Regions from separate parts of the Kineococcus aurantiacus genome, predicted to be linked through region 1. Evidence: riboswitches for the same ligand, from Rfam matches in the RefSeq annotation. Region 1 holds a riboswitch; the other holds the start of a gene.
What was found. Region 1 has a riboswitch for glycine ahead of gcvP (aminomethyl-transferring glycine dehydrogenase). Riboswitches for the same ligand answer to the same signal wherever they lie in the genome.

Region 1 (7,139 bases):
CGCTGGAGGTCCTGCGGGCCGCGGCCGACCTGTCCGCGCACGGCATCGAGGCCCGCCACCTGCGCATCTTCCGCACGGCCGCCGACCGCGAGGTCGCCCTGGCCGAGCAGGTCGCCGCACCGCTGCAGCGCTCGGGCCAGCGCTCGGCGTCCTCGGAGCAGGCGGCGCGGGCCGAGCAGGTGGTGCGCGAGATCGCCGCGGCCTGCCTGCGGCTGCACACCGCCCTCGTCGCCGGCGCGCTGGGGCGCACGACCCGCTGATCCGCCGTCGGCGGCGTTCGGGGGTACGGTGGGCAGGTGCGTGCGCTCGATGTCATCGGCGTCAGGGTCGAGATGCCTTCCAACAACCCGATCGTGCTGCTGCGCGAACGGGACGGCGACCGGTACCTGCCGATCTGGATCGGCGCCCCCGAGGCCAGCGCCATCGCCTTCGCCCAGCAGGGCGTCGTGCCCCCGCGGCCGCTGACCCACGACCTGCTCAAGGACGTCATCGAGGCCGTCGGCCGGCGTCTGGAGGAGGTCCGGATCGTCGCGGTCAAGGACAACGTCTACTACGCCGAGCTCGCCTTCGACGGCGGGCTGACGGTCAGCTCCCGCACGTCGGACGCGATCGCGCTGGCGCTGCGGGTGGGCTGCCCCATCGTCGGCGCCGAGGGGGTCCTGGACTCCGGCGGCGTACCGGTGCCCGACGAGGACGAGGACGAGGTGGAGAAGTTCCGCGAGTTCCTCGACCACATCTCGCCCGAGGACTTCGAGTCGGGCTCGGGGCGGGAGTAGCCGGATGACCGGCCGACCGTCCGGGTCACAACTGGGTCACGGGCCGCGGCGCGCCGCGCGCCTCGTTGACGCTCCGCGGGTGCTCTTCTACGGTCAGTGTGCAGGACGCTCCCGATCGAACACTCGTCGGGTGGCGATGACGAGGAGGCCGGCGTGAGCAGTGGCGACACAGTCGCGGGGTCGTCGCGGAAGTCGACCCGACCCGCCCGTGCTCAAGGTGTGCTCTTCACCGAGGACCTCCCGGACCTCGACGACGAGGTCGGGTACCGCGGGCAGACCGCGTGCAAGGCCGCCGGCATCACCTACCGGCAGCTGGACTACTGGGCCCGCACCGGTCTGGTCGAGCCCAGCGTGCGCGGGGCCTCCGGCTCGGGCACGCAGCGCCTCTACGGCTTCCGCGACATCCTCGTGCTCAAGGTCGTCAAGCGGCTGCTGGACACCGGGGTCTCCCTGCACCAGATCCGCACCGCCGTCACGCACCTGCGCGAGCGCGGTGTCGACGACCTGGCCCAGATCACCCTCATGTCCGACGGCGCCAGCGTCTACGAGTGCACCTCGGCGGACGAGGTGATAGATCTCGTCCAGGGCGGCCAGGGGGTCTTCGGCATCGCCGTCGGCCGCGTCTGGCGCGAGGTGGAGGGCGAGCTGGCCTCCCTGCCCAGCGAGCGCCCCGCCCCCCGCGAGGAGGGCGAAGGGGCCATGGTCCTGGCCGACGAGCTCTCCCGCCGCCGCGCCGCCCGCGAAGCGGGCTGACCGGACCGGTCGCCCTCGTCCGCAATGCCCCGGCCCGCACCGCCGGACGAGCTCCCGCAGGAGCCCGCCCGGTACGGGCCGCGCGGACGGCGCCCTAGTCGAGCAGCTCGGCGCGGGGCAGGGCCTGCATCGCGAACGGGTCGGTGACCCAGTCGTGCGCGTCGGGCAGCCAGATGACCGCCGCCAGCAGCGAATCGGCCCAGGTGCTCAGCAGCTCGTCCAGACCCACCCGCCAGGAGTGCTGGTAGCTCTCGCCGTCCTCGGCCAGCACCAGCTGCTCCACGACGGCGCGGCTCGTGCCCAGCCGGACCGCGATGAGCTCCTCGTCGCGGGCGAACAGCGGCAGCAGCGCCGGCGGCGCCGCCAGACCCGGTCCCTGACCGGTCGCCCGGCGCACGGCCTCCTCCAGCGTCAGGGGCACCCAGCCCCCCGGGCCGACGGTCGGTGCGCTGGCGCGGTAGGTGGTCCGGACCGGTTCCACGCCGTCCACCGCGCGCCACCAGGCGCGCGCGCCCCGGGGCAGCAGCAGACCCACCTGCCGCTCCAGGGCGTCGAGACGGGCGTCGTCGACCCCCGGCCGCAAGCGGGTGGCGATGTCGGCGCCCAAGCGCGTCCAGTGCGCGCGCAGCCGCTGGACCAGGCCGGTGACGCGGTCGGCCTCGGGGTCGGCGGCCGGGACGCGGACGGGGGAGGGCAGGGGACCGGCCGTGCGGGCCGGGCGCACCACGCGCGCCGCGCCCGGGTCCAGCCGGCCGGCGTCGAGGGGGGTGTTGGACGACGTCACGGAACCTCCTTGGACCCGCAGCGTTCGCGGGCAGAGCGGGGGCGGCACCAGCGGGGACGATCCCGGGCGCACGCCGTCCGACGACGGTACGCGCTGGCGGATCATCCCGCACTTCGGACGTACCGCACCCCGAACGGGTTCCCTCAGGCCGGCGGCAGCACCCGGTCCAGGACCGCGTCGAACTGCGCCGCGAGCGAACGCGCCGTGCGGGTCCTCAGCGAGTGCAGCGGGACCCCCGCGCCCTGCGACTGCGGCACCGACGCCCGGTCCGGCAGGGGTTCCAGGACGAGGTCGCCGAACAACCCCTGCAGCTCCTCGTACCGGAACCGCTGCTCCCCGGAGCGCTGGTTGAAGCGGTTGACCTGGATCCCCACGACGCGCGGTCCCTGCCGCAGCGCCCGCAGCTCGCGCACCGTGCGGTCCACCGCCGCCACCGAGAACCTGCTCGCGTCCGAGACGACGAGCACGGCGTCGGCGGCCCGCCACGCCGAGCGGGTCAGCCCGTTGAGCGACGGCGGGGTGTCCAGCAGCGCCAGCGCGTGGTCGTCCAGCTTCTTCAGGGCCCGCCGCAACGACTTCAGGGCCTCCTCGTCGGCGCTGGGGGTGTCCAGCCCCGCCGAGGCGTCCGACCCGCTCAGCACGTCCAGCAGACCCGGGTGGTCGTCCACCCAGCCGCTGGGGGCGACGGCCTCCTCGGCGACCCTGCGCTTGGGGGCCTGCATCACCGAGGCGACGTCGTGCGCGCGCTGGGCCGTCACGTCGAGGCCGGAGGTGGCGTCCGCCTGCGGGTCGAGGTCGACGACGAGCGTGCTGGCGCCGCGGTGGAGGGCCGCGGAGGCGAGCCCGAGGACGACGGAGGTCTTGCCCACCCCGCCCTTGGCGCTGCAGACGGCGAGGCTGATCACGGCGCAGACCCTAGCGGTGCGGGGACCCCCTAGAGTGGAGGCTGGCCGTTCACCCCGCGTGGGAGAGACCCCGACCGCACCGGCCGGGGCGCCGAAGGGGCAACATCCCCGGAACCTCTCAGGCAGAAGGACCACGTGGGGTTGGCCGCTCTGGAGCTCGCCGCGGGTGGGTGACAGACGGGGAGGTCCACCCAGTCCACGACCTCCGGAGAGCCGATGTCCTCGCCGTCCGTCCCCGCCACCGAACTGCCCGAGTTCACCCCCGAGCCGGCGGCCCTGCCCTTCAGCGCCCGCCACATCGGCCCCGACGCCACCGCCGTGGCCCGGATGCTGTCCGTCGTGGGCCTGGACTCCCTCGACGACCTCGTCGACCGGGCCGTGCCCGCGGGGATCCGCGACGGTGTGCTCGACCTGCCCGAAGCGCTCGGCGAGACGTCGGTGACGGCCGCGCTGCGGGCGCTGGCCGCCAAGAACCGCGTGGTCCCCTCGATGATCGGCCTGGGGTACGTCGGCACCCGCACCCCGGCCGTGGTGCGCCGCAACGTCCTGGAGGACCCGGCCTGGTACACGGCGTACACGCCGTACCAGCCCGAGATCTCCCAGGGGCGGCTGGAGGCCCTGCTGAACTTCCAGACCGCGGTCACCGACCTGACGGGGCTGGCGATCGCCAACGCCTCCCTGCTCGACGAGGGCACCGCCGCCGCCGAGGCCATGACGCTGGCGCGCCGCACCTCCAAGGCCCCCGCCGGTGCCGTGTTCGCCGTCGACGCCGACGTCCTGCCGCAGACCCTCGCGGTCCTGCGCACCCGGGCGCTGCCGCTCGGGCTGGAACTGGCCCTCGTCGACCTCGACACCCCCGACCCGCTGGCCGGTCTGGACGCCGTCTTCGGCCTGCTCGTGCAGTACCCGGGGACCTCGGGCAAGGTCCGCGACCTCGCCGGGGTCGTCGCCGACGCCCACGCCCGCGGGGCGGTCGCCGTGGCCGCCGCCGACCTGCTCGCCCTGACGCAGCTCGTCGCGCCGGGGGAGTTCGGGATCGACGTCGCCGTGGGCTCCAGCCAGCGCTTCGGCGTCCCCATGGGCGCCGGCGGCCCGCACGCGGCGTACATGGCCGTGCGCAAGGGGCTGGAGCGGTCCCTGCCCGGACGGCTCGTCGGGGTCTCCGTCGACGCCGACGGCAACCCGGCGTACCGCCTGGCGCTGCAGACCCGCGAGCAGCACATCCGCCGCGACAAGGCCACGTCGAACATCTGCACCGCCCAGGTGCTGCTGGCCGTCATGGCCGGCTGCTACGCCGTCTGGCACGGCCCCGAGGGGTTGCGGGCCATCGGGGCCCAGGTCGCCCGCCGCGCCGCCGCGCTCGCGCAGACCCTGCGGGCGGGAGGCGTCGAGGTCGTCCACGACGCGTTCTTCGACACCGTCCTGACCCGCGTCCCGGGCCGGGCGCGCGCCGTCGTCGACGCAGCCCTGGCGGCCGGGGTGAACCTGCGGTTCGTCGACGCCGACCACGTCGGGCTCACGGTCGACGAGACGACCACCGACGCCCACGTCGCGGCGGCCCTGGCCGGGTTCGGCCTCGACCCCGCCGAGGTGAGCGCCGAGCCCGCGCTGCCCGCCGCGCTGCGCCGCACGTCGGAGTTCCTGACCCACCCCGTGTTCTCGCAGCACCGCTCCGAGACGGCGATGCTGCGGTACCTGCGCCGGCTGTCCGACGCCGACTACGCCCTGGACCGCGGGGCCATCCCGCTGGGCTCGTGCACCATGAAGCTCAACGCCACGACCGAGCTCGAGCCCATCTCCTGGCCCGAGTTCGCCGACCTGCACCCCTACGCCCCCGCCGACCAGCTCGCGGGCACGGCCGAGCTCGTGGCCGACCTCGAGCGCTGGCTCGCCGAGGTCACCGGCTACGACGCGGTCTCGCTGCAGCCCAACGCCGGCTCGCAGGGGGAGTTCGCCGGGCTGCTGGCCATCCGCGCCTACCACGTGGCCCAGGGCCACGGGGAGCGCTCGGTCTGCCTCATCCCCAGCTCCGCGCACGGCACGAACGCCGCCAGCGCCGTCATGGCCGGGCTGAAGGTCGTCGTCGTGGCCTGCGACGAGGCCGGCAACGTCGACCTGGACGACCTGCGCGCCAAGGTGTCCGAGCACGCCCACGACCTCGCCGCGCTCATGGTCACCTACCCCTCCACGCACGGCGTCTACGAGGAGTCGATCCGCGAGGTCTGCGGGCTCGTCCACGACGCCGGCGGGCAGGTCTACGTCGACGGCGCGAACCTCAACGCCCTCGTCGGCCTGGCCCGGCCGGGCAAGTTCGGGGCGGACGTCTCGCACCTGAACCTGCACAAGACGTTCTGCATCCCCCACGGCGGCGGCGGCCCCGGCGTCGGGCCCGTCGCGGTCCGCTCCCACCTCGCGCCGTTCCTGCCCTCCACCGCCCCCGATGGCGAAGGGGTCGGCATGGTCTCGGCCGCCCCGTTCGGCTCGGCGGGGATCCTGCCGATCCCGTGGGCCTACCTGCGGCTCATGGGCCCCGACGGGCTGCGCGCCGCGACCGTCCAGGCCGTCCTGTCCGCCAACTACGTCGCCGCCCGGCTGTCCGAGGCGTTCCCCGTCCTGTACCGCGGGCCGGGCGGGCTCGTGGCCCACGAGTGCATCCTCGACCTGCGGCCCATGACCAAGGCCACGGGCGTGAGCGTCGACGACGTCGCCAAGCGGCTCATCGACCACGGCTTCCACGCCCCGACGATGTCCTTCCCCGTCGTCGGGACCCTCATGGTCGAACCGACCGAGAGCGAGGACCTCGCCGAGCTGGACCGGTTCTGCGACGCGATGCTCGCCATCGCCGCCGAGGTGCGCGAGATCGCCGACGGCCGCTGGGCCGTGGAGGACTCCCCGCTGCGGCACGCCCCGCACACGGCGGCCGCGCTCGTGGGGGAGTGGGACCACGCGTACTCGCGCACCGAGGCCGTCTACCCGAACGGGATGGACCCGCGGGCGAAGTACTGGCCGCCGGTGCGCCGCATCGACGGCGCCGCCGGGGACCGCAACCTCGTGTGCTCCTGCCCGCCCCTGAGCGAGTACGGGCAGGACTGAGGAGCGCGTGGGGGCGCTGCCGACCTTCCTGGTCGAGCACGCCGCGGCCGTGCCCGTGGCCCTGCTGCTCCTCGTCCTGGGGTGCGCGGGCCTGGGGTTGCTGGTGCGCCGGCGCCCCCGGGCGACGGCGTGGCTGCTCGCCGCGGCGCTGCTGCCCGTCGTGGGGCTGACCCTGGCCCCCGACGGGCGCGGGCGCCGCGCCGAGCAGTGGTGCCAGGCCGGTTTCAGCCTGCCCTCCCTCGGCAGCGTCGAGCTGCTCGCCAACGTCGCGCTGTTCGTGCCCGCCGCGGTGTTCGGCGTGCTGCTGCTGCGCCGGCCCGTGCTCGTCGTCCTCGGCGGGTCGGCGCTGTCGGCGGCGGTCGAGGTCGTGCAGGCCTCCGCGCCGGCCCTCGGCCGCTCCTGCACGACCGACGACTGGGCCATGAACACCGCGGGCACGATCGTCGGTGTCCTCGTCGGTGTGCTCGTCGGCTCGCCGCTGCCGGGCGTGGGTAGGATCCGCCGCAGGGGGTGATCACGGTGGAGTTCCTGGACGCGCTGCTGGACCGCAGCTGGCTCGTCTGGATCGCCGCCGCCCTCGTCCTGGGCATCCTGGAGATCACCGCGATCGACCTCGTCTTCGCCATGCTGGCCGGCGGGGCGCTCGCGGGTGCCCTCGCCGACGCCCTCGGTCTGGGGTTCGTCGGTCAGGTCCTCGTCGCGGCCGCGGCCGCCGCCCTGCTCATCGGCACCATCCGCCCGGTCCTGCTGCGGCGCCTGCGGATGCCGCCGGTCGGCACGACCAACACCCCCGCCCTCGTGGGGCGCCCGGCGCTCGTGCTGGCCGAG
Region 2 (7,139 bases), 2.6 Mb from region 1:
CGGTGCCTCGGACCGACTCCAGGGGGCCGCAGAAGAACTCGCCGAGGTCGACGAGGTGGCTGCCGATGTCGGCCAGGGCGCCCGAGCCCAGGCCGCCCTGGTAGCGCCAGCTGATGGGGGCGTCCGGGTTGGCGGCGTAGTCGCACCAGTAGTGCCCGTTGAAGTGGCGGACCTGCCCGAGGTGACCGTTCAGCACCTGCTCGCGCAGCGCGTTGATCGCGGGGGAGCGGCGGAACGTGAAACCCACGGCGGCGACCTGACCGGGGTGGGCCGCGGCGGCGGCGACCATGGCCTCGGCGTCGGCGACGGAGGGGGCCAGCGGTTTCTCGCACAGCACGTGCTTGCCGGCGGCCAGCAGCCCCTCGACGATCTCGCGGTGCAGGTGGTTGGCGACGACCACGCTGACGGCGTCGACGTCGTCGGCCTCGGCGACCGCCTGCCAGTTCGTCTCGGCGCGCTCGTAGCCGTACCGGGCCGCGGCGGCCTGCGCGAAGGGGGCGTGCGCGTCGGCGACGGCGACGAGTCGGACGGGGGGCAGGCCCTCGCCGTACGCGCCGCCGGTCAGGGTGGTCGCGGCGCGGTAGCCGGCGAGGTGGGCGCGGCCGGCCATGCCGGCGCCGATGACGGCGACGCCGAGGGGCTGGGTGCGGGGGACGGGCATCGTCGTGGCCTTCCGGGACGGGGACGGGACGGGGTGAGGACGGGGCGTCGGGGCGCACCGTCGTCGGTGCGCCGCCACGGTCTTCAAACCGGTTTGAACGACGCTCAGTAGAATCGGTTCGAAAGCAGTCCGTGTCAAGCGCCCGAGGAGGCCCCGTGCCGCAGGGACCCGTCCGCCGTCCCACGATCAAGGACGTCGCCGCCCTGGCCGGCGTGTCGAAGGGCATGGTCTCCCTGGCCCTGCGCGGGGCGCCGGGTCCCAGCGCCGAGACCGCCGCGCGCGTGGTGCGGGCCGCCGAGGAGCTCGGCTACCGCGCCGACCGCGCCGCGAGCTCCCTGGCGCTGCGCCGCACCCGGCTGCTCGGCGTCGTCGCCAACGTCCGCAACGCCTTCCACGCCGAGCTCGTCGAGGAGCTGCAGGCGGCCGCCGAGGAGGCCGGCTACGAGGTGGTGCTCGCCCCGACGACCCGCACCCGCGGCGAGGGGGCGGCCCAGGAGGCGCTGCTGGACTCGCGCTGCGAGTCGCTGCTGCTGCTGGGGCCGGAGTCCGGCGCGGACGAGCTGGTCGCCCTCGACGCCCGCGCGCCCGTCGTGGTGCTGGGCCGCCGGCCCCGGCCCCGGGACGGCGCCGGGCGCGGTCCCGACGTCGTGCGCGCCTGTGACGAGACGGGCGTGCGGCTGGTCGTGGAGCACCTGGCCGCGCTGGGGCACCGCGAGCTGCTGCACGTCGGCGGGGGTGCGGGGGACATCGCCGCCGACCGCCGCGCCGGGGTGGAGGCCGCGGCCGCCGCCCTCGGCCTGGGCGTGCGCACCGTCGACGCCGGGTTCGACGAGGAGGCCGGCGTCGACGCGGCCCGGCGGGTCCTGGCGCAGGGGTGGTCGGGGTCGGCCGTCGTCGCCGTCAGCGACCGCGTCGCCCTGGGCTTCCTGGACGTCCTCAACCGCGAGGGGATCGCCGTGCCGGGGCGGGTGTCGCTGAGCGGGTACGACGACAGCCCGCTGGCCCAGCTGGGGCACGTGCGGCTGACGACCGTCAGCCAGGACCCGGCCGGGCAGGCGCGCTGCGCGGTGCGGCTGGCGGTCGACCGGCTGGAGGGGGAGGGGTCGGAGGAGGCGCGCGACGTCGTCCTCGAACCCCGGCTCGTCGTGCGCGGGACGACCGGGCCTGTCCACCCGCGAACAGATGTGTCAGAATGACAGGACAAATGGTCCTGGAGGTTCCCGTGCCCCTGCTCCGCTTCGACCTCGTCGCCGGCCGCACCCCCGCCGAGCTGACCGCCCTGCTCGACGCCGCCCACGCGGCCGTCCTCGAGGCGTTCGAGGTCCCGCCCGGCGACCGCTACCAGGTCGTCCACCAGCACCCGCGCGGTGAGCTGGTCGTCCACGACACCGGCCTCGGCATCGAGCGCACCGACGGCGTCGTCGTCCTGCAGGTGACCAGCCGCCCGCGCCCGCGCGAGCAGAAGGAGGCTCTCCACCGCCTCCTGGCCCACCACCTGCGGGAGCGCGCCGGCGTCGACCCCGGCGACCTCGTCGTCTGCCTCGTCGAGAACTCCGACGCCGACTGGTCCTTCGGGCACGGCCGCGCGCAGTTCCTCACCGGCGAGCTCTGAGCGCGCACCCTGGCTGCCGGGACCGGCCGTGTGCCAGGCTGAGGCCCACAACTGGACACACGGCCGCTTCGCCCCGGCGGGAGAGCCCCACCGCCCCCGGTGGGCACCGTAGGAGCAACCACCCCGGAACCTCTCAGGTCCACGCACCGCCGCGGGCAGGCCGCTCTGGAAAGCAGGACCCCACGGTCCTCACCGACGGGGAAAGCCCTGCCCAGGGCGAAGCTCTCAGGTCCCGCGACAGAGGGGGTACCGCCCGGCCGCGACGTGCGGCCGTGCCGAGAGGAGCCCCCGTGACCACCGCCAGCCCGCTCGCGGCCGCCCACGCCGCCCTCGGCGCGTCGATGACCGACTTCGCCGGGTGGTCCATGCCCCTGCGCTACGCCTCCGACCTCGCCGAGCACCAGGCCGTGCGCACCACCGCCGGGATCTTCGACCTCTCGCACATGGGCGAGCTGCGCGTCAGCGGCCCCCGGGCCGCCCAGGCCCTCGACCACGCCCTCGTCGGCAAGCCCTCCACCATGCCCCTGGGCCGCGCGGCCTACGGCATGGTCGTCGACGCCGACGGCGGCATCCTCGACGACGTCGTGACCTACCGGCTCGGCGAGCAGGAGTTCCTCGTCGTCGCCAACGCCGCCAACTCCGGCGTCGTCGCCCGCGAGCTCACCACCCGCTGCGCCCCCTTCGACGCGGTCGTCGCCGACGAGACCGCCGACTGGGCCCTCGTGGCCGTCCAGGGCCCGGCCGCGCTCGCGGTCGTCGACCCGCTCACCGACGCCGACCTGAGCGGGCTCGGCTACTACCGCTGCCTGCCCACCACCCTGGCCGGCAGCGAGGTCCTCGTCGCCCGCACCGGCTACACGGGCGAGGACGGCTTCGAGGTCTTCGCCCCCGTGGCCGCCGCCACCGCGGTCTGGGACGCGCTGCTGGCCGCCACCCGCGAGCACGGCGGCGTCCCCGCCGGCCTGGCCTGCCGCGACACCCTGCGGCTGGAGGCCGGGATGCCGCTGTACGGGCACGAGCTCAGCCGGGACGTCACGCCCTACGCGGCCGGCCTGGGTCGCGTCGTGAAGCTCGACAAGGACAGCGGCGTGGGCCTGGAAGCCCTGCGGGAGCTGTCCACCCGCGAACCCGCCCGGGTCCTCGTGGGCCTGCGCGGCACCGGGCGCCGGGCGGCGCGCGCGGGGTACTCCGTCGTCCACGACGGCTCGGCCGTCGGCGTCGTGACCAGCGGCGCCCTGTCGCCCACGCTGGGCTTCCCCGTCGCGATGGCCCACGTCGAGCGCGGCCTCGCCGCGCCCGGGACCGCCCTGGCCGTCGACGTGCGGGGCACCGAGCTGCCCGTCGAGGTCGTCGTGCTGCCCTTCTACCGGCGGGAGCGCTGAGCCGTGGCGCTGTCCGTGTTCGACATGTTCTCCATCGGCGTCGGCCCCTCCAGCTCGCACACCGTCGGCCCCATGCGCGCCGCGCTCGCCTTCGCCGAGGGCCTCGACCGCGACGGCCTCCTGCCGCGGGTCCACTCGATCGCGGTCGACCTGCACGGCTCCCTCGGGGCGACCGGCCGCGGCCACGGCACCGACCGGGCCGTCGTCCTGGGCCTGCTCGGGGAACGGCCCGAGCTCCTGGACCCCGACGCCGTCGGGGGGCACCTCGAGGAGGTCCGCCGCACCGGGCGGCTGGACGTCCTGCGCCGGCACGCCGTGGGCTTCGACCTCGACGCCGACGTGCGCCTCCTCGGCGGCACCCCGCTGCCCGCGCACCCCAACGGCATGGTCTTCACGGCCCGCGACGCGGCGGGGGACGTCCTCGCCGAACGGACGTCGTACTCCGTCGGCGGGGGGTTCGTGAAGGACCACCCGCTGGACGCCTCCGAGCCCGTGGCGGGCGCGGGGGAGGACCTGCCGTGGGGTTTCCGCACCGGGGCCGAACTCCTCGACCGCTGCCGCACCACGGGGCTGGGCGTCGCGGACCTGGTGCGGCGCAACGAGGAGAGCCTGCGCCCGGCCGCGGAGGTCGACGCCGGGCTGCTGCGGATCTTCGACGCCATGCGCGCCTGCGTCGACCACGGCCTCGTCACCGACGGCGTGCTGCCCGGCGGGCTGGGCGTGCGGCGCCGCGCCCCGCGGCTGCACGCCCAGCTGCGGGCCGAGGAGGGCTCGTCGGGGTCCGACGTCCTGCACGCCATGGACTGGGTGAGCCTGTTCGCCCTGGCCGTCAACGAGGAGAACGCCGCCGGCGGGCGCGTGGTCACCGCACCCACCAACGGCGCCGCGGGCATCGTCCCCGCGGTCCTCCACTTCTACCGCCGCTTCGTGCCCGGGGCCGACGACGCCGGGACGGTGCGGTTCCTGCTGGCCGCCGGCGGCGTCGGGATCGTCCTGAAGGAGACCGGGTCCATCTCCGGGGCGGAGGTGGGGTGCCAGGGCGAGGTGGGCTCGGCCAGCGCCATGGCCGCCGCGGGCCTGGCCGAGGTCCTCGGCGGCACGCCCGAGCAGGTGGAGAACGCCGCCGAGATCGCCGTCGAGCACCACCTGGGGCTGACGTGCGACCCCGTCGGGGGCCTGGTGCAGATCCCCTGCATCGAGCGCAACGCGGTGGGGGCCACCACCGCCATCCACGCCGCGCGCACGGCGATGCGCGGTGACGGCCACCACGTCGTGAGCCTGGACACCGCCATCGCCACGATGCGGCAGACGGGCGCGCACATGCGCTCGGAGTACAAGGAGACGTCGCTGGGCGGGCTCGCCCTGACCGTGGTGGGGGTCAACGTCCCCGAGTGCTGACCCGGCCGCTCAGCCCGGCCGCTCAGCCCGGCGGGCGCCGGGAGCGGCGCACGTCGCGCGCGACCTCCTCGCAGAACGCCGCGACGGCCCTGCGGGTGGGGCGCTCGCCGGTGGGGCGGGCGGTCGCCAGGGACAGCTCCCACGCCAGGTCGCCCACCGCGACGGGCTGCTCGCGCACGCCCGCGGGGACGGGGGCGGTCCCGGGCACGAAGGCGACGCCCAGACCGGCGGCGACGTACTGGCCGAAGGTCGAGACGTCGGGGACCTCCAGGCGGACGGTGCGCCGGGCGCCCGCGCGGTCGAACAGGGCGTCGACCTGCAGGCGGTTGCCGAAACCGGGCGGCCCGTCGATCCACTGCTCGCCCGCCAGCTCGGCCAGCTCCAGGGGACGCTCGGACGACAGCGGGTGGCCCTGCGGCAGCAGCAGCCGGAAGCTCGTGCGCACGAGCGTGCGCAGCTCCACGGCGGCCGGGGACCGGAAGGGCCAGGAGACGAACGCGACGTCGAGCTCGCCGTCCACGAGGGCGCGCAGCAGGCCGCGGGAGCCGTCGGCGAAGACCCGCAGGGACACCGACACCCGCGGGTGCGCCGTCGTGAAGCGGTGCAGCAGCCGCGGCAGGGCCACCGGGTGCATGGTCGTGACGACCCCGACCGCGAGCGGCCCGGCGACGCCGTCACCGGCCTCGCGGACGGCGGCGCGGGCGTGGGCGGCCCCGGCGACGAGGCGCCGGGCCTCGGGCAGCAGGGCCCGGCCGGCGTCGGTGGGCACGGCCCGGCGGGACGTGCGGGTGAACAGGGTCGCGCCGAGGTCCTCCTCGAGGGTGCGCACGACGGTGCTGACGGCCGACTGGGCCGACCCGAGCCGGCGCGCGGCGGCGCTGATGGTCCCGGTCTCGACGACGGCGAGGAACACCTCGAGCTGGCGCAGTTCCACGGGTCCCCCATCTGCCGGAGCGATGGATCCTCCCACCCGCCACCGTTGGACCGGAAGGACGCCCGGGCGGGCGCGTTGCAGCCCGCATGAGCACGACCCGCCGTCACCGCCTCGGCTTCCTCCTCGTCGCCTCCGCCTTCGCGACCGCGATGGCCTTCGCCACCGTCCCCACCCCGCTGTGGGCGCTCTACCGCGTCCGCGACGGGCTGCCGACCGTGCTGGTCACGGTGGCCTTCGCCGTCTACGCGGCCGGTGTCGCGATCGCCCTGTTCACCGTCGGGCACCTGTCCGACCACGTCGGGCGCCGCCGGGTCCTCGTGCCCGCCCTGGCGCTGGAGGCCGTCGCGGCCCTCGCCCTGGCCCTGACCCCCGACGTCGTGGTCCTCGTCGTGGCCCGCGTCCTGACCGGGCTGGCCGTCGGGGCGATCACCCCCACCGCGACCGCGTGGCTGGCCGAGCTGCACGGCCGCGCGGCCTCCACCCGGCCCGCCACGCCCGCCGTCGTGGCCACCGCCGCCAACCTGGGGGGCCTGGGGCTGGGCTCGCTGGCCGCCGGGTTCCTCGTCGGGCACCTGGGCGACCCGCTGCGCGTGCCGCACCTGGTCTTCCTCGTCCTGCTGGTCGTGTCCGCCCTCGCCGCGGCGACCGTCCCCGAGACCGTGACCGCCGAGCACCGCCCCTACCGCGTGCAGCGCATCGCGGTCCCCGCCGCCGCCCGCGGCCGCTACCTCGCCGCCGCCCTCGCCGCGTTCGGCCTCTTCGCCGTCCTGGGGCTGTTCAGCTCCCTGGCCCCGGCGGTGCTGTCCTCCCTCGGGCACGCCGGCGCGGTCCCCGGCGGGGCGACGTCCTTCGCCGTCTTCGCCGCCGCCGCCGTCAGCCAGGTGCTGCTCGTGAAGCTGCCCGCCCACCACCAGCTGCGCCTGGGGCTCCTCCTGACCGGCCTCGGGGTCGTCGTCCTCGGCGCCGGGGTGCTCGCCGGGGCCGTCGCCCTCTTCGTCGCCGGCGGCGTCGTCGCCGGCGCCGGCGTGGGGGTGCTGCTCAAGGGCTCGCTCACGACGGCGACGTCGCTGGCCCCGGCGCACTCGCGCGGGGAGGCCGCCGCGGGGATCTTCCTCGCCGGGTACCTCGGGATGGCCCTGCCGGCGCTGGCCG

Region 2: another riboswitch for glycine. It lies ahead of gcvT (glycine cleavage system aminomethyltransferase GcvT); the one in region 1 lies ahead of gcvP (aminomethyl-transferring glycine dehydrogenase).

The regions. Positions count from the first base shown of each region.
Region 1 covers NZ_JACCBB010000001.1:447,982-455,120, reverse strand. The annotation lists gene ftsR (transcriptional regulator FtsR) at 1-260, shown strand, start outside; gene BJ968_RS02195 (bifunctional nuclease domain-containing protein) at 297-776, shown strand; gene BJ968_RS02190 (MerR family transcriptional regulator) at 930-1,529, shown strand; gene BJ968_RS02185 (SMI1/KNR4 family protein) at 1,624-2,313, opposite strand; gene BJ968_RS02180 (AAA family ATPase) at 2,457-3,218, opposite strand; glycine riboswitch at 3,268-3,362, shown strand; gene gcvP (aminomethyl-transferring glycine dehydrogenase) at 3,435-6,311, shown strand; gene BJ968_RS02170 (VanZ family protein) at 6,319-6,825, shown strand; gene BJ968_RS02165 (NfeD family protein) at 6,822-7,139, shown strand, end outside.
Region 2 covers NZ_JACCBB010000001.1:3,000,404-3,007,542, forward strand. The annotation lists gene BJ968_RS14520 (Gfo/Idh/MocA family protein) at 1-661, opposite strand, end outside; gene BJ968_RS14525 (LacI family DNA-binding transcriptional regulator) at 817-1,857, shown strand; gene BJ968_RS14530 (tautomerase family protein) at 1,884-2,273, shown strand; glycine riboswitch at 2,341-2,432, shown strand; glycine riboswitch at 2,434-2,522, shown strand; gene gcvT (glycine cleavage system aminomethyltransferase GcvT) at 2,564-3,655, shown strand; gene BJ968_RS14540 (L-serine ammonia-lyase) at 3,659-5,053, shown strand; gene BJ968_RS14545 (LysR substrate-binding domain-containing protein) at 5,076-5,987, opposite strand; gene BJ968_RS14550 (MFS transporter) at 6,074-7,139, shown strand, end outside.